DNA from 2 places in the Roseateles sp. GW835-FHT13E02 genome. Region 2 is predicted to be linked to the other one. Evidence: riboswitches for the same ligand, from Rfam matches in the RefSeq annotation. Region 2 holds a riboswitch; the other holds the start of a gene.

Region 1 (8,411 bases), on a different contig from region 2:
CTACCTGCTGCAGGCCTTGCAAATGGCCAGCAGCATCAAGGGCTACATCCTGCCCAGCGACCTGCTCGACGAGCTGGCCAATGCCTACGCTGCCACCGGTGATGCCGCGCAGGCTCGCCATTACGGCCAGGCCGCCGCAGCCGCGCGTGACAACAAGCGCCTGGACGATGCGCGCAACCGCGCCATGGCCATGCAGGTGCGGCAGGAGAGCGCCTTGGCCCGTGCCGAGGCCGAGTACCACCACCGCCTGGCGCAGGCCGAGAGCGAACGCGCCGCACAGCTGCAGGAGGCCAGTGCCACGCTGGAGACCCTGGGCCGCATCGGCCGCGAGATCACCGGCAGCCTCAACACCGACGCCGTTTTCGCCGCGCTGTATCGCCACCTCGGTCAGCTGCTGGACACCACCTCCTTCTTCGTCTACCTGCTGGAGCCGGGCGGCCATGCGCTCAAAGCCGCCTTCATCAATGAGGCGCGCCACCGCTTCCCCTCGCCGCTGATTTCGCTGCAAGATCCCGAATCGTTGACCGCACGCTGTGCCCGCGAACGCTGCGAACTGTTCTTCCCGTCCGCGCCCCGCAGCCATCCGCCCGGGCATCTGATGGGGCCACTGGAAACGCAGAGCATGATGTTCTCGCCCCTGCTGATCGGCGACCGGCTGCTGGGCGTGATGTCGGTGCAGTCGGTGGACAGCCATGCCTACGGCGAACGCGAGCAATCGATCTTCCGCACCCTGTCGGCTTACGCCGCCATCGCCCTGGACAACGCCGGCGCCTACGCCGCCGCCGAGACCGCGCGCCAGCAAGCGAACGCCGCGCTGGAGGCCCTGAACGAAGCCCGCGCCAAGCTGGCCGACCGCGCCGAATGGCTGGCCGAGGAGGTGCGCAAGGCCACCAACCAGATCGTTCAGCGCGAGCGCGAGACCGTGATCCGCCTGTCCAAGGCGGCCGAGTACCGCGACCCCGAGACCGGCGCCCACATCCTGCGCATGGCGCATTACTCCGAGCTGATCGCGCGCGGCCTGGGCTTGCCCGTTGCCGACCAGGAACTGCTGCTGGAAGCCGCCCCCATGCACGACATCGGCAAGGTCGGCATCACCGACAGCATCCTGCTCAAGCCCGGCCGCCTGACGCCGGAAGAGTTCGAGATCATGAAGCTGCACGCCAGCTACGGCTACGAGATCCTCAAGGACAGCTCCTCCCTGGTGCTGCAGGCCGGCGCCGCCATCGCTCTGGGCCACCACGAAAAATACGACGGCACCGGCTATCCGCAAGGCCTCCAGGGCGAGGCCATCCCCATCTTCAGCCGCATCGTCGCCGTGGCCGATGTCTTCGATGCCCTGACGTCCGAGCGCCCCTACAAAAAAGCCTGGACCTTGGAGGCCGCCGCCGCCCACATCAAAGCCCATGCAGGTAGCCACTTCGACCCGGACTGCGTGCGCGTCTTCTTCGAGCACTGGGACGAGGTGCTGGACATCCGCCAGCGCTTCCAGGACGAGGATTGATGCGCCGGGCGCGGGCGCGGCTCAGGCCTCGCCGAGCAGGCGACGCAAGCCCGCCCGACCGCGCGGCGTGATGCGCAGGGCGCGGCTGTCCAGCGCGCCCTCCACCCAGGCCTTGCGTTCCAGCAGCGCCAGCCAAGCTGCGCCCAAGGCGCCGCCCAGATGCGGCCGGCGCACGCTCCAGTCCATGCAGGGGCAGGCGAAGCGGCGCCGTTGGCGCAGCGCCGCCCCCAGATCCAGACCCAAAGCCGCCAACGCGTCCTGGCCCGCCGGGCTCAGCTGATAACTGCGAGCGTCCTCGGCTTGTACGATCAACCAGCCTTGCTGCAGCAGGTGCTCGTGCCAGCGCACGGCCCACTCGCCGGCCATGTGGTCGTAGCAACGCCGGGCCTCGCGCAGCTCGGGCGGCGTGCTTGGCTCAAAGCGCGGCAAGGCCTCGCTGTGCTGGCGGCCCGCCAGCACCAGCAGGGCCTCGAGCGCAGCGCCCACCTCGCCCCCGGCCAGGCTGTGGTAGCGATGACGCCCCTGGACCTCGCAACGCAGCAGGCCGGCCGCGACCAGGCGGCTCAGATGGGCGCTGGCCGTGGATGCGGCAATTTCGGCCGCCGCCGCCAGCTCGGTCGCAGTGCGGGCATGGCCATCGAGCAGGCAGCACAAGATGCGCGCACGCGCCGGCTCGCCCATGGCCTGAGCCAATGCGGCCAGGGCTTGATCGGCAAAGCCGGCGCCGCGGGGCGGCAAGGGTGTGTCATCCATGCTTCGATGGTAAGCGAAGCATGTGCGCGGCCAGCACCAGACACTGACGCCTCTGAACTCACTGAGCCCCTCTCTCCACCTCGATGCCCTGCCCCTTCACCTCCCCACTTCCACCCGACGCCCCATCCAGCCCAGCGGCCGACACCCCCATGGCCGCGCAGGACTGCAAGCGGTTTGATTTCGACCCCATCTTGCAAGCCCATGTGATCGCGGGGCCGGATCTGCTGCGTCAGGCGCTGAGGCATCCGGACCTCGGCGTGCGGCCGCCCGATCAGCCCCTGCCGCCAGCCTTGCAGGGCCGCCGCTTCGGCGCCATTTACGGCCAATGGCTGCGCATGCGCGAAGACCCCGCACGCAACGCAGAACGCCAGGCGCTGGAGCAGGCCCTGACCTCGCTCGACCGCCGCGTGCTGCAGGCCGAGGCCCAGCATCAAGCCCGCCTGGCCTTGAGCCAAAGCTGGGAGGCCTGGCAATGGTCCAGCCTGCCGGCCAGCCTGGCCGCCATGCTGGGCGTACCCATGTCCAGTGCAGCGGATCAAGCCTCGCTTCGGCAGCAGCTCCAGGCCCTGGCCCAGGCGCTACGACCGGAAGCCGGGCCGCGCGAGCTGGACGCGGCCGACCAGGCTTGCGAAGTCTTGACGCAGGGCCTGGGTCGCCAGGGCCCTGCGCCGCTGTGGAGAGGCTTGAGCCTGCCGAACTGGGATGCAGCAGCCCAGGCCCTCGGTCTGCTGTGGCAAAGCCATGAGGCCGGCGCCGGGTTGCTGGGCCAGGCCCTGCTGGCCGGCGCGGGGCATGAGGCAGAGCTGCTGCGGCTGGCGCAGAGCCCGGGCGTCATCCAGCACACGCGGCGCTGGGCCTTGCACGACTGCCGCTTGGGTGACAGCTACATACCGCGGGGCACGGCCCTGCTTCTGCGCCTGGCTTGCGAGCCCGCGGAGCCGGGCGCCGGTCTGAGCTTCGGGCACGGCCGCCATCAATGCCCGGGCCAGGAACTGGCCTTGCTCATGGCGCAGGCGGCCCTGGGCGTCGCCCGCCAGGCCTTGGCGCAGGGCATCGCGCCCCCGTCCTGGCAGGGCCACCATGCACTGGCCCATGCCCGCGTGCCGCGCCTTGCCGACAGGGCCGACCGAGCCGAGAGCCTCGTGCTTGCTGACGCCGAGCTGCCCACCGAGCGAGCGCCAGCACCCTCGACCACAGCCCAGGAGTCGCGCCCATGATCCTCGTGGTGTTTGAAGTGAAGCTCGCAGCCGGCCAGCGCGAGCACTACCTGGCGTTGGCGGCGGCCTTGCGGGCGGAGTTGGCGCAGATCGACGGCTTCATCAGCATCGAGCGTTTCCAAAGCCTGAGCGATCCCGACACGCTGCTCTCGCTGTCCTGCTTCCGTGACGAAGCCGCCGTCCAGGCCTGGCGTTCGCAAGCCGCCCACCGCGAGGGCCAGGCCCAGGGTCGCGCGACAGTGTTTGCCGACTATCGCTTGCGCGTGGCCGCCGTGCTGCGCGACTACGGCTTGCACGATCGCGTGCAGGCACCGGCGGACAGCCGGCAGGCCCTGGAAGCGCCCCTCGCCGGCGGCGCGCAACTCGCCCAGCCAAGCCACGGATGCCGCACACAATCGGCGCTTCGCCACGCCCCCCATCCACCGTGAACCGCTGCGCGCCCACCGAACCCTTTTGGAACCCCATGGTGCCCGAGCTCGCCGTCAGCGATCTGGCTGCATCGCTGCACTTCTACCGGGCCTGCGGATTTGAGGTCCGCTTTCGCCGCGATGATCCTCCGTTTGCCTATCTGGAACTCGGCCGCGCACAGCTGATGCTGGAGCAAGACCACGCGCACAGCTGGCTGACCGCGCCGACCGAAACGCCGCGTGGCCGCGGCATGAATCTGCAGATCGAGGTCGAGGATGTCGAGCAGCTCCAGGCGCAGCTGCGCCAGTTCGGCTGCCCCCTCTTCCGCGCGCTGGAAGAAAGCTGGTACCCGGTGTCCGAGCGGGAAGAAGAAGGGCAATTGGAGTTTCTGGTACAAGACCCGGATGGCTATCTGCTGCGCTTTTGCCAAGTCCTGGGCTCACGCGAACGCCCGAGCCCTGGCGAGCACTAACGCCCCACCACTCGACGCCACCGCACACGCCGCCACCATGCCCAAGACGCACACCCTGCTCGCCTCGAAGATCTCCTCGTTCTGGCGCCGTGCCGGCCTGATGGGGCTGGGAATCGCAGCTCTTTTCTTGGGCCTGCCGGCCCGGGCGAGCGGCGAGGCCGTGGGCGAGGTCGACACTGCGTTCAAGCTGATCGGCCCCGATCACAAGGTGGTGGTGGAGGCCTACGAAGACCCCAAGGTCTCGGGCGTGACCTGCTACGTCTCGCGCGCCAAGACCGGCGGCATCAAGGGCGGCCTGGGCTTGGCCGAAGACAAGGCCGAGGCCTCCATCGCCTGCCGTCAGACCGGGCCGATCGGTTTCGCCAAGCCCCTGGCACGGCAGGAAGAGGTGTTCAACGAGCGCATGTCCCTGGTGTTCAAGAAACTGCGCATCGTGCGCATGGTCGACAGCCGGCGCAACACCCTGGTCTACCTGACCTATTCGGACCGCCTGGTCGACGGCTCGCCGCAGAACAGCGTGACCGCCGTGCCGGTGGATCGCGCCACGCCGATTCCGCTCAAGTGAGCGCAGTGCCAGGCGGCAAGCCCGAGACCTTGAACGCCGGCCGATGAAAGCCCGAGCACAGCCTCCCTGCCGCCCCCGGCTCACGCCGGAGCAGGTGGACGCGCTGAATGCCGAAGCCTACGCGCTGCGCATGTCGGACACGCCGCGGGCCTTGTGTCTGGCGCAGCAGGCCCATGAGCAGGCCCTGGCCGTCGACCATCCGCGCGGCCTGGCCTATGCCTTGCTGCGCTGGAGCCTGTGCGAGTTCATCCTGGGCCAGCCGGTGGCGCCGCTGCAAGCCCGGCTGGATCGGGCCCACAGCCTGCTGGAGGCGCTGGGCGAGATCGATGGCCATCTGGATGCCTTGAACTTGCAGGCCCTGATACAGGCCCGCCAAGGCGACTACGAAAAGGCCCTGCATTTGGACCAGCGAGCCCTGGAACTCGCCCGCCTCCACCAGGCCAGTCATGCCGAATCTCGCGCCCTGAACAATATGGCGGTGACCCGCCTCACGCAGGGCCAATTCCCGGAGGCCCTCGAGTTGCTTCAGCTCAGCCTCGCACTGGCCGAGCACAACGGATCCATCGTCGACCAGGCCTATGCCCTGGGTCAGCTGGGCCAGGTGCTGCAAGGCATTGGTGAGATGGACTTGGCCGCGGAGCATCTGCAGCGCAGCCTGCGCTGCGCGCGCCAGACCCAGGACCTGGCGCGCCAGGCGACCAGCGCGCTGGACCTGGGCACACTGCTGAGCAAACTCGGCCAGCATGCAGAGGCTTGCCTTCTTCTGGACGAAGCGCTGAACCTGTCGCGGCGCACCGGCAATGTCAACGATCTCGGCCAGGCACTGCTGGGCCTGGGCCAGTCCTGCCTGGCGCGAGGGGCAGTGGACGCGGCCCTGGCCGCCTTCGAAGAAGCCCGGCCGCTGGCCCTGAGCGTGGGCGACAGCCCATCGCTGTGCAGCATCGAGTTGGGCCTGGCCGACGTGTGGCAAGCCCGGAACGATCTGCCGCAAGCCCAGGGCGCCCTGGAACGCGCACTGGCTCATGCCACGAAAGGCCGGCTCACCGCCCTGGCAAGCCAGGCTCATCGGGCCCTGTCCGAGCTGGCCGAGCGGCGAGCCGATCACGCCCTGGCCCTGCAGCACTACAAGGCCCACCATGCCTGCGAACAACGCCTGCTGGGCGAGCACTCGCAGCAGCGCCTGCGCGGCCTGTTCGTGCGCCAGCAGGTCCAGGCCCTGAGCCAGGAATTGCAGGCAGCCCGACAGACGGATCAGGAAAAGCAGGCCTTGCTGACGCAGCTCGCGGCGCAAGCCGACTTGCTGCGCCAGCTCAGCCATGAGGACGCCCTGACCGGCCTGGCCAATCGCCGCTGGCTGGACCTGCTGCTTGAACAGGAGTGCGAGCGCGCGGCGCGCTTTCGCCACCCGCTCAGCCTGGCCATGCTGGACCTCGATCACTTCAAGGCCGTCAACGATCGCTTCGGCCATGCGGTGGGCGATGCCGTGCTGCGCCAGCTTGCTCGCCTGCTGCGTGACCACTGCCGGCGCGCCGATGTGGTGGCGCGTTATGGCGGCGAGGAGTTCACCCTGATCCTGGTGGAGGCCCCCCTGCCCCTGGCCAGCCAGCTGTGCGACAAGCTGCGCCAGCAGATCGAGCGCTTTGACTGGCGCAGCCTGCACCCCGATCTGCATGGCATCACCGTCAGCATGGGCCTGGCCGGCAACGCCGAAGCCCACACGCCCGAAGCCTTGTGCGCCCTGGCCGATGAGCGCCTCTACCAAGCCAAGGGCGAGGGCCGAAACTGTGTCCGTCCGACCGGACTCCTGGCCGACTCTCGCTGATCCCAGGGCTGCCCCGCATTTGCCCTGACTTCGCACACAGGCAAGCCCGTCTACACTGCACACCGGATTCAGGAGAGTGCAGGCCCGCTTTGGACCCTGCCGCCGAAGGCGCAAGCTCCCATACTCGCTCAGGCCCCGTACTGGATCCGTCAACAAGCCGAATGCTGGAGAGAGCGGCCCGCGCAGACGATGCGCAAGCCGCCACCGAAGGAGCAAGGCCATGCCCCCGGGGCGCGGCTGAATCTCTCAGGTAACAGGGACAGCGGGAGCGGCGCGCGTCAAGCGCACGCTCTTGCTGCCACTGCCCGATCTGTGCTCTGCCCGGCTCGCGCCCCACCCTGGGGTGCCTCACCTGCCTGGAACGAAACACAGCCCGAGCTGGGCCTGGGCGTACGCCTGCGCGTCTCACGCAACGGTCTGTTTGTCTTGTTTCAGGAGTGCACACATGCACGCAATCGTCCTGGGCGCCGGAGTCACCGGCGTCACCACCGCCTGGTATCTGCGCCAATCGGGTTTTGAAGTCACCGTGATCGACCGCCAACCCGCGGCCGGCCTGGAAACCAGCTATGCCAACGGCGGCCAGATTTCCGTCTCGCATGCCGAGCCCTGGGCCAACCCGGGCGCGCCGCTCAAGGTCTTGAAATGGTTGATGAAGGAGGACGCACCCCTGCTCTTCCGCCTGCGCGCCGACCCGGCCCAGTGGCGCTGGGGCCTGCAGTTCCTGCGCGAATGCACGCCGGGCCGCACCGCCCACAACATCCGCAACATCGTCAACCTCGGCCTCTACAGCCGCGAGCAGCTGCAGCGCCTGCGCGCCGCCACCGGCATCGCCTACGACCAGCGCCAGCAAGGCATCCTGCACTTCTACACCAGTGAGCAGGAATACGCCGCGGCGCAGGAGCCGGCTCGCATCATGCGCGAGCAGGGCTGCGAGCTGGACATGAAAACGCCCGAGGAATGCGTGGCCATCGAGCCGGCGCTGGCGCAATGCCGCGCGCAGATCGTCGGCGGCAGCATGACGCCCAGCGACGAATCGGGTGACGCCCATCGCTTCACCCAGGCGCTGGCCGCCCTGGCCGCGCAGGCCGGGGTGGAGTTCCGCTACCAAACCCGGGTGCTGGGCTGCGAGCGCGAGGGCCAGGATCTGGCGCGGGTGATCGTGGCCGATGCGAACGGTGAAATCGAGCGGCTGGCCGCCGACCGCTTTGTGCTGTGCCTGGGCTCCTTCAGCCGCGGCCTGGCGCGCGAGCTGGGCGTGTCGCTCAACATCTACCCGGCCAAGGGCTACTCGATGACGCTGCCGGTGATCTCGCCCGCGCACAGCTACCAGGTCTCGCTGACCGACGACGAGTACAAGCTGGTGTTCTCGCGCCTGGGTGATCGCCTGCGCGTGGCCGGCACGGCCGAGCTCAATGGCTATGACAGCACGCTCAATCTGCGCCGCTGCGAGGCCTTGCTGCGGCGCACGCGCGAGCTGTTCCCGCAGATGGTGGCGCCTGAGGGCCAGCCCAGCGGCGCCCAGTACTGGACCGGCCTGCGCCCGGCCACGCCCTCCAACCTGCCTTACATCGGCGCCAGCCGCGTTGGCCGCCTCTTCCTCAATACCGGGCACGGCACCCTGGGCTGGACGCACAGCTGCGGCTCGGCCGCGGCCCTGGCGGACCTGATCTGCG
Region 2 (8,411 bases):
ACGACCCGTCCAACCGCAACGGCGACATCTTCACGCAAGCCGAGATGCAGCGCGCCGGCCTGGTGACCGGCCCGCGCATCTACTCGACCGGCTCCATCCTCTACGGCGCCAAGGGCAGCATCAATGCCCCTGTCAACAACCTGGACGATGCGCTGGTTCATCTCAAGCGCCAGAAGGCCGCGGGCGCCATCAGCGTCAAGAGCTACCAGCAGCCACGCCGCGAGCAACGCCAGCAGGTGATCGAGGCCGCGCGCCAGACCGGCATGATGGTGGTGCCCGAGGGCGGCTCGCTGTTCCAGCTGAACATGAGCATGATCGTCGACGGCCACACCGGCATCGAACACGCCCTGCCGGTGGCCGAGGTCTATGACGACGTCAAGCAGCTCTGGACGCAGACGCAAGTCGGCTACACGCCCACGCTCAACGTGGCCTACGGCGGCCTGGACGGCGAACATTACTGGTACGCCCGCACGGAGGTCTGGAAACACCCGCTGCTGAGCAAGTATGTGCCGCGCGCCGTGCTGGAGTCACGCAGCGTGCGCCGTGAGACCGCGCCCGAGGAAGACTTCAACGTCATCCGCGTCGCCCGCACCGCCACCGAGCTGCAGCGCGGCGGCGTCAAGGCCAATATCGGCGCCCACGGTCAGCGCGAAGGCCTGGGTGCCCATTGGGAGATGTGGATGTTCGGCCTGGGCGGCATGACGCCGCTGGAAGCCATCCGCACCGCCACCGCCAACCCGGCGCATTACCTGGGCCTGGACAAGGACCTGGGCTCGCTCGAGGTGGGCAAGCTGGCGGATCTGCTCATCATCGACGGCGATGTGCTCAAGGACATCCGTCAGAGCGACCGCATCAGCCATGTGATGCAGAACGGCCGGGTCTTCGAGGTCGGCAGCATGAACGAGGTGCTGCCGCGCCAGAAGGCCCGCAAGCCCTTCTTCTTCGACGGCGCCGACGGCCGCAGCATGCCGGTCGAGGCACACAGCCATGGCCACGGTCACGGCGGCGAGGAGGACTGAAGCCCAGAGGGCGGCGAGAGGGGGAATTCAGCTCCGTACTGAATTCTTGTTTTCATTCGCCAAAGAACTTACACTGAACTCCTCAGCGGCGCCTCTCCTGCCTGCCCAGGCCGGCGCCGCCCACCTGCCAGGAGTTCGCCATGGCCGCCCTTCCTTCGGACTTCCACAGCCAGCCGCAGCCGGGCCTGCCCGATCTGCACACCCCGGCCGCCGCCGGCGCGGCGCTGCGCACGTTTTTCCGCATGGCCCAGGCCTGGGGCCTGAGCAATGAAGAACAGCAGCGCCTGCTCGGCTGCGGCCGCACCACTTTTTACGACTGGAAAGCCGGCCGCATCAAGGCCGGCCTGGACGGCGCCACGCTGGAGCGCCTGTCCCATCTGTTCAGCATCTACGCCAGCCTGCAAATCCTGCTGCCCATCCCGGAGCGGGCCGATGCCTGGATCAAGAAGGCCAACAGCGCGCCCCTGTTCGGCGGCGGCAGCGCCCTTTCGCGCATGCTGGGCGGCCAGATCGCCGATCTCTTTGTCGTGCGCCAGTACCTGGATGCACAGCGCGGCGGCTGGGCCTGAAAGACCTGGCGTTTGAGCTCCTCCACCCTGCCCCCTGCTGCCCCGATCGCCCTGCCCTGCATCCCCGTGCACTGGCCGGACTCCTGCCGCCTGCTGCCCAGCCGCTACCCACCCGTGCTGCTGTTCGATGCGGTGGCCGAGCCGGCCGATCTGGCCGTGGTCTTCGCCATCGAGGCGCTGGGTAACCCGCGCCTGCGCGATCAGCTCGGCGAGCTGAGCCTGGTGCCGCCCGAACAGCGCCTCTGCGGCCCCGGCAGCAGCCCCATCATGGCAGCCTTCACCCACCTGAACCCCGAGGGCAGCCGTTTTTCCGACGGCAGCTACGGCGTCTACTACGCCGCGGCCACGCTGGAAACCGCCGTGGCCGAGGTCAGCCACCACCGCGCGCTCTTTCTCGCCCGCACGGCCGAGCCGGCCATCGATGTGGACTTGCGCTGCTACCGCGTCACGGTGCAGGCTGATTTGCATGAGTTGCGCGCAGAGCACCAAGACCCTCGCGCGCTGGCGCTGCTGGATGCGAACTCCTACGCCGCCTCCCGGCCCTTCGCCCGGCGCCTGCGCGAGCAAGGCAGCGCGGGCCTGATCTACGACAGCGTGCGCCAGCCCGGCGGCCAGTGCGTGGCCCTGTTCACCCCGCGCGCCGCCTTGCCACCGGCCCGACAGGCCGAGCATGTGACCCTGCGCTGGAACGGCCAGCGCATGGCCGACTGGTACCTGAAGTCAGGCCACCACGTGATCTGATTGCTCAGCAGCGCTCAGCGCCAGACGCCTTCGCGGTTTTCTTTCTGCGTGGCGTAGTAGGTGTAGAGCACCGCGTCGGTCACGTTTTCAGTCTGAAGCAGGCCGGAGGCCGACATCTTGTGCGACCAGGTGCGATCCGCCCCGTAGTGGCCGACCCAGGGGATCTGTCGCACCAGCTCGCTGCGGATGGGGGTCAGGTGTTGCGGGTTGCGGTAATAGCCCTCGGGCGCATCGACCCAGACCTTGTTCTTCATGCTGTAGAACACCGATTTGAAGGGCCCTCCCTCGACGCTGATGCGCGCCGAAAAGCCCACGCAATCGACCCCGTCCAGCAAGGGGTAGATGGTGTCCACATAGTGCTCGGAGATCTCGTCGTCATCGTCCACGAAGTTCAGGTACTCGCCCTGGGCGATGTCGATCATGGCCTGTAGCTTGGGGCCGTACTCGCGGCTGCGGTTGTCCTCGAGCACCAGCAGCTCCACATCGGGATAGCGAGCCACCTGGGGTTCCAGGATGGCCAGCATGCGCTTGCGCAGCTCGCGCCGTGCCGGCAGGCTGGGCACGAGGATGGACCATTTGAACTTCTTGGTCGCGCCGGCCTGCGCCGACGGGCCGGCCGGCAACAGGCGATGGGCCGCGTCCACGGCATCGTCGGGCAGGCGCAAGCGGCTCTGGCGCGCCCGCGCCGTGGTGCGCTCGCGCAGCGAGCTCTCGATCTTGCGCATCACCACCCGCGTGCCCAGGGCCGAATCGGCTTCGCAGGGCCGCGCCTGGGCATCGAAATAGGCATGGGCCAGCAGCTCGAAGCGCTGCTCGAACCAGCCCAGCGCCCAGAAATCCTCGCCGCACGCCTGCCAGAAGCTGCTGAAGAGATCGGGCGCGGCCAGCCAGCCCGCAGCAGCTGCAGGCTCAGGTGGCAAGGCACCGGCCAGGTCCAGCTGCAGCTCGCCGCCGGTTTGCAGCAGGCGCAAAGCCTGGTTCAGCACCGCCTTCAGGCCCGCGGCCTCATGCTGCAGACCGCTGACATCGAGCAGTTCCAGGCTTTCGCCGTGCAGCTCGATCGGGCCATGGGCGGCCGACAGATCGCGCAGCGGCAGGTCCAGCGGGCGGCTCAGGTCGAGCAGCAGATCGGGCTCTTGCTCGGCATCGCGGCTGATGTTGAGCCAGCCGGCTTTGTAATCCGCGCCAGCGCCCATATGCAGGCGCTGCGGCCGCCAGGGCTCTTGCGGCAGGGCCGGCAGGCGCTCGACGGCATGGTTGGCCGCAAAGGCGAGCATCTCGGCATAGGCCACGGCCGGGTCGGCCTGCTCAAAGCGCTCCAGCGCCAGGCGGGCGAAATCAAAGAACGCCGGCGTGCCGAAATCCTCGCTGAAGAACTGCTCCAGCTGCCCGCCCTCCAGCCACAGGACCGAGTCCTCGAAGGCCGGATGCACCTCGGTGCCCGGCACGCGCTCGGAGATGACGGGCGTACCCAGGGACAGACAGATCGCCGCCCGGGTCTGCTCGAAGCGGCTGCTCTCGTAGAAATGCACATTGAGCACGGCCTTGGCCTGGCGGATGAACTCATCGCGCTCGGGGCCGTAAAGCGGGCCATCGAACAAGGCCACGCTCAAGCCCAGGGCCTCGATGCAATCCAGCCAGGCGCGGCGGCGCTCGTTCATGCTGCCGATGAACAGCAGATCGATGGGCCGCTGCTCCAGCGGGATGGATTCCGCCGGCTTCAGGTACGGTGCATGCAGCAGGGGGAACACCGGCACCTGATCCGGCCGGGCGCGGTAGGCGCTGCAGTTGGCGGCGTCGTAGTCCACCACCGGCCAGTTCGCCAGCAGCTGCAAATACTCGGGCGAGACCTGGGCGCCGCCCTCGCCCAGCTGCTCCAGGTTCACAAACACGCAGACATGGCGATCGAGCAAGGCCGGCTCAAAACCGAGATGGGCGCCAAAGATGAAATTGATCGCACCGTGGCGCAGCCGGTTCTTCGCCATGCTGACCTCGGCCCCGAGGCGGCGGAACTGGTAGCGGAAGTAGCGCGCCTGATCGAGCAAGCCCAGGGAGTGCACATAGGCCCCGGGCTGCTGGATGCAGAGATGAATTTCGGGCGTGGTGTGGCTCATGGGCGCGGTGTTGCCTGCAAGGCGTGATTCATGCTGCGGCCAGCATAGGCAGAAGCAGCGCCCGCCATGGCGTGATGAACGTGAGGAAGCCGGCGCATTTGTGGATTTGCGAAGAGGCCTCGCCACGGAGCCACTTTTTGCGCAAAAACCAGGGCTACAATCGCCGCCGTCAGGAGAGAGCTTCCTCGCGGAAGCCGCCGAAGGCGCAGTGGCACTGGTGATCCCACGCTGCGAACGCTCAGGCAAAAGGACTGATAAAACGCCCGTTCACAAAACGTCGGGCGTCCTCACTGGAGAGAGACGGGTTTCGAGCCCGTCCACCGAAGGGGCAAGCTGTTGGCAATACGCCGGTGGCCAATCTCTCAGGTAAAGCGGACAGCGAGGGCATTCCCCCCACTCCTTGAGCCGGTCTCAGGGGCGTGGGCCAGATGATTGCCCTCGAAAGCTGCTCCCATGTCCGCTGCTGACTCCTCCGCTCCCCTGCTCAAGACCCCCCTGCACGCCCTGCACATCGAACTCGGCGCCAAGATGGTGCCCTTCGGCGGCTACGACATGCCCGTGCAGTACCCGACCGGCGTGATGGCCGAGCACAAGCACACCCGCGCGGCCGCCGGCCTGTTCGACGTGTCCCATATGGGTCAGGTCCGCCTGATCGGCGACGGCGCTGCTGCCGCGCTGGAAACCATCGTGCCGGTCGATGTCATCGACCTGGGCCTGTTCAAGCAGCGCTATGCCTTGTTCACCAATGAACAAGGTGGCATCCTGGACGACCTGATGATCGCCCGCCGCCCGGACGACCTCTTCGTCGTGGTGAACGCCGGCTGCAAGGTGCAGGACATCGCCCACATGCAGGCCAAGATCGGCGACAAGTGCCAGGTCTTGCCCCTGCCCGAGCAAGCCCTGCTGGCCCTGCAAGGCCCGCAAGCCGTGACCGCCCTGTCGCGCCTGAACCCTGAAGTCGCCAAGCTGACCTTCATGACCGGCGGCTTCTTCAATCTGGACGGCATTGAGACCTTCCTGACCCGCTCGGGCTATACCGGCGAAGACGGCTTCGAAATCTCGGTCCATCAAGACAAGGCGGTCGAGCTGGCCCGCAAGCTGCTGGCCCAGCCGGAGGTCAAGCCCATCGGCCTGGGCGCGCGCGATTCGCTGCGCCTGGAAGCGGGCCTGTGCCTCTACGGCCATGACATCGACACCGGCACCACCCCGGTGGAAGCCTCGCTGACCTGGGCCATCCAGAAGGTGCGCCGCGCCGGTGGCGCCCGCGCCGGCGGTTACCCCGGCGCGGCCGTGGTGGACGAGCAGCTGGCCAAGGGCGCCACACGCAAGCGCGTCGGCCTGGTCAGCAGCGAACGCATGCCGGTGCGCGAAGGCGCCAAGCTGGTCAACGCCGAGGGCGTGGAAATCGGCGTGGTCACCAGTGGCACCCTGGGCCCCACGGTGGGCAAGCCGGTGGCCCTGGCTTACCTGGCCAAGGAATTTGCGGCCCTGGGCACCGAGGTCTTCGCCATCGTCCGCGACAAGCGCACACCGATGACGGTGGCCAGCACCCCGTTCACGCCCAACGGCTACTACCGCGGCTGAACGGACGAGAGCCGGCTCGGCTCACGTCGCGCTTGCCCGGCACCGATCGGGCACCCTACATTTCATTTTCTTTCTCCTTTCCACCTTCCGAAAGCAACGGAGCACCGCATGAGCAACATCAAGTACACGCCTGACCACGAGTGGGTCCAGATCGAAGCCGACGGCATCGTCACCGTGGGCATCACCGTGCACGCACAAGACGCCCTGGGCGATGTGGTGTTCGTGGACCTGCCGGCCGTGGGCAGCAGCTTCGAAGCCAAGGAAGTGGCGGGCGTGGTGGAGTCGGTCAAGGCCGCCGCCGACGTCTACATGCCGGTCGCCGGCGAGATCACCGAAGTCAACGAAACCCTGCGCGACGACCCGTCGCTCGCCAACAGCGACCCGCTGAAGACCGGCTGGTTCTTCAAGGTCAAGTTGAGCAATCCGGCCGAGCTGGACGGCCTGATGGACAGCACCGCCTACGACGAGCTGGTCAAGAACAGCTGATCAAACCGGCCGCGGCGGCTCCATGAGTGAGGCCGCGGCACCCCCTGCCACAGAGCGCAGTCCTTGCGCCTTGCTGTGGCAGGCTCTCCCGAACACAAACAGCCTGAGGCTGCCACAAGCGGCGCCAGGCTCCAAGGATTTGCCATGTTGATGTCCGCCCTGCAGCCCCTGTCGGTGCTTGAGAACGCCACCGAATTCCAAGCCCGCCACATCGGTCCCGATGCCGCTGACGAAGCCGGCATGTTGTCGGTGATCGGTGCCGCCTCGCGCCGCGCCCTGATCGAAGCCGTGGTGCCCGCCAGCATCAAGCGCTCGGTGGGCATGGACCTGCCGGCTGCCGCGACCGAAGCCCAGGCCCTGGCCGAGCTGAAGGCGCTGGCGGGCAAGAACAAGGTGCTCAAGAGCTATATCGGCCAGGGCTACTACGACACCCTGACCCCGGGCGTCATCCTGCGCAACATCCTCGAGAACCCCGCCTGGTACACGGCCTACACGCCCTACCAGGCTGAAATCTCGCAAGGCCGCATGGAGGCCCTGGTCAACTTCCAGACCATGGTGACCGACCTGACCGGCATGGCGATTGCCAACGCGTCCATGCTGGACGAAGCCACCGCCGCCGCCGAAGCCATGACCCTGGCCGCCCGCGTGGGCAAGAGCAAGAGCCAGACCTTCTTCGTCGCCGACGACGTGCTGCCGCAAACCCTGGAAGTGGTGCGCACCCGTGCCGAGCCCCTGGGCTTCAACGTGGTGGTAGGCCCGGCTTCCGAGGCTGGCAAGAACGAGTGCTTCGCCGCCCTGCTGCAATACCCCGGCGTGAACGGCGATGTGCGCAGCCTGCAAGCCGCCGCCGACGCGGTCCATGCCCAAGGTGCGCTGCTGATCGCTGCCGCCGACCTGCTGGCCCTGACCCTGATCAAGGCCCCCGCCGAGCAAGGCGCCGACATCGCCGTGGGCACGACCCAGCGCTTCGGCATGCCCATGGGCAATGGCGGCCCGCACGCCGCTTACATGGCCTGCAAGGACGAGTACAAGCGCAGCCTGCCCGGCCGCCTGGTCGGTGTGTCCATCGACGCGCATGGCAAACCCGCCTACCGCCTGGCCCTGCAGACCCGCGAGCAGCACATCCGCCGCGAGAAGGCCACCTCCAACATCTGTACCGCTCAAGTGCTGCCGGCCGTGGTGGCCAGCATGTACGCCGTGTACCACGGCCCGCAAGGCCTGAAGCGCATCGCCCAGCGCGTGGCCTCTTTCACCGCCGTGCTGGCCGAAGGCCTGAAGAGCCTGGGCTTTGCCCTCGGCAACGCCAGCGCATTCGACACCCTGCATGTGCAGACCGGCGCACAGACCGCGGCCATCCAGGCCCGCGCCGTGGCCGCCGGCATGAACTTCCGCCGCGCCAGCGCCGAGGCCCTGAGCCTGTCGCTCGACGAGACCACCACCCGCGCCGACCTGGCCGCCGTGCTGGCCGTGTTTGCTGATGGCAAGGCCCTGCCGGACCTGAGCGCGTTCGACAAGGGCATCGCCAGCCTGATCCCGGCCGAGCTGCAGCGCACCAGCGCCTACCTGAGCCACCCGGTGTTCAACCGCTACCACTCCGAAACCGAAATGCTGCGCTATCTGCGCGGCCTGTCGGACAAGGACCTGGCGCTGGACCGCAGCATGATCCCGCTGGGCTCCTGCACCATGAAGCTGAACGCCACGGCCGAGATGATCCCCATCACCTGGCCCGAGTTCGCCGGCGTGCACCCGTTTGCCCCGCACGATCAGCTGCAGGGTTATGCCCAGCTGAACGAACAGCTGACCGCCTGGCTGTGCCAAGCCACCGGCTATGCCGGCATCAGCCTGCAGCCCAATGCCGGCTCGCAAGGTGAGTACGCCGGCCTGCTGGCCATCAAGGC

The links. A riboswitch is a leader RNA that binds a small molecule or an ion and turns the genes downstream of it on or off. The one in region 2 is predicted to bind glycine.
Positions count from the first base shown of each region.
Region 1: linked by a shared signal. The riboswitch ahead of AC1Q6P_RS23230 (D-amino acid dehydrogenase) and the one ahead of gcvT (glycine cleavage system aminomethyltransferase GcvT) in region 2 are both predicted to bind glycine.

Region 1 is NZ_JBXAGJ010000036.1:11,845-20,255, forward strand. It holds gene AC1Q6P_RS23195 (HD domain-containing phosphohydrolase) at 1-1,501, shown strand, start outside; gene AC1Q6P_RS23200 (helix-turn-helix domain-containing protein) at 1,523-2,254, opposite strand; gene AC1Q6P_RS23205 (cytochrome P450 family protein) at 2,404-3,471, shown strand; gene AC1Q6P_RS23210 (antibiotic biosynthesis monooxygenase family protein) at 3,468-3,899, shown strand; gene AC1Q6P_RS23215 (bleomycin resistance protein) at 3,896-4,351, shown strand; gene AC1Q6P_RS23220 (CreA family protein) at 4,452-4,916, shown strand; gene AC1Q6P_RS23225 (GGDEF domain-containing protein) at 5,011-6,738, shown strand; glycine riboswitch at 6,798-6,891, shown strand; glycine riboswitch at 6,893-7,011, shown strand; gene AC1Q6P_RS23230 (D-amino acid dehydrogenase) at 7,184-8,411, shown strand, end outside.
Region 2 is NZ_JBXAGJ010000011.1:44,873-53,283, forward strand. It holds gene AC1Q6P_RS12340 (amidohydrolase family protein) at 1-1,019, shown strand, start outside; gene AC1Q6P_RS12345 (antitoxin Xre-like helix-turn-helix domain-containing protein) at 1,160-1,588, shown strand; gene AC1Q6P_RS12350 (RES family NAD+ phosphorylase) at 1,601-2,329, shown strand; gene AC1Q6P_RS12355 (hypothetical protein) at 2,344-4,443, opposite strand; glycine riboswitch at 4,604-4,707, shown strand; glycine riboswitch at 4,724-4,832, shown strand; gene gcvT (glycine cleavage system aminomethyltransferase GcvT) at 4,897-6,027, shown strand; gene gcvH (glycine cleavage system protein GcvH) at 6,136-6,513, shown strand; gene gcvP (aminomethyl-transferring glycine dehydrogenase) at 6,658-8,411, shown strand, end outside.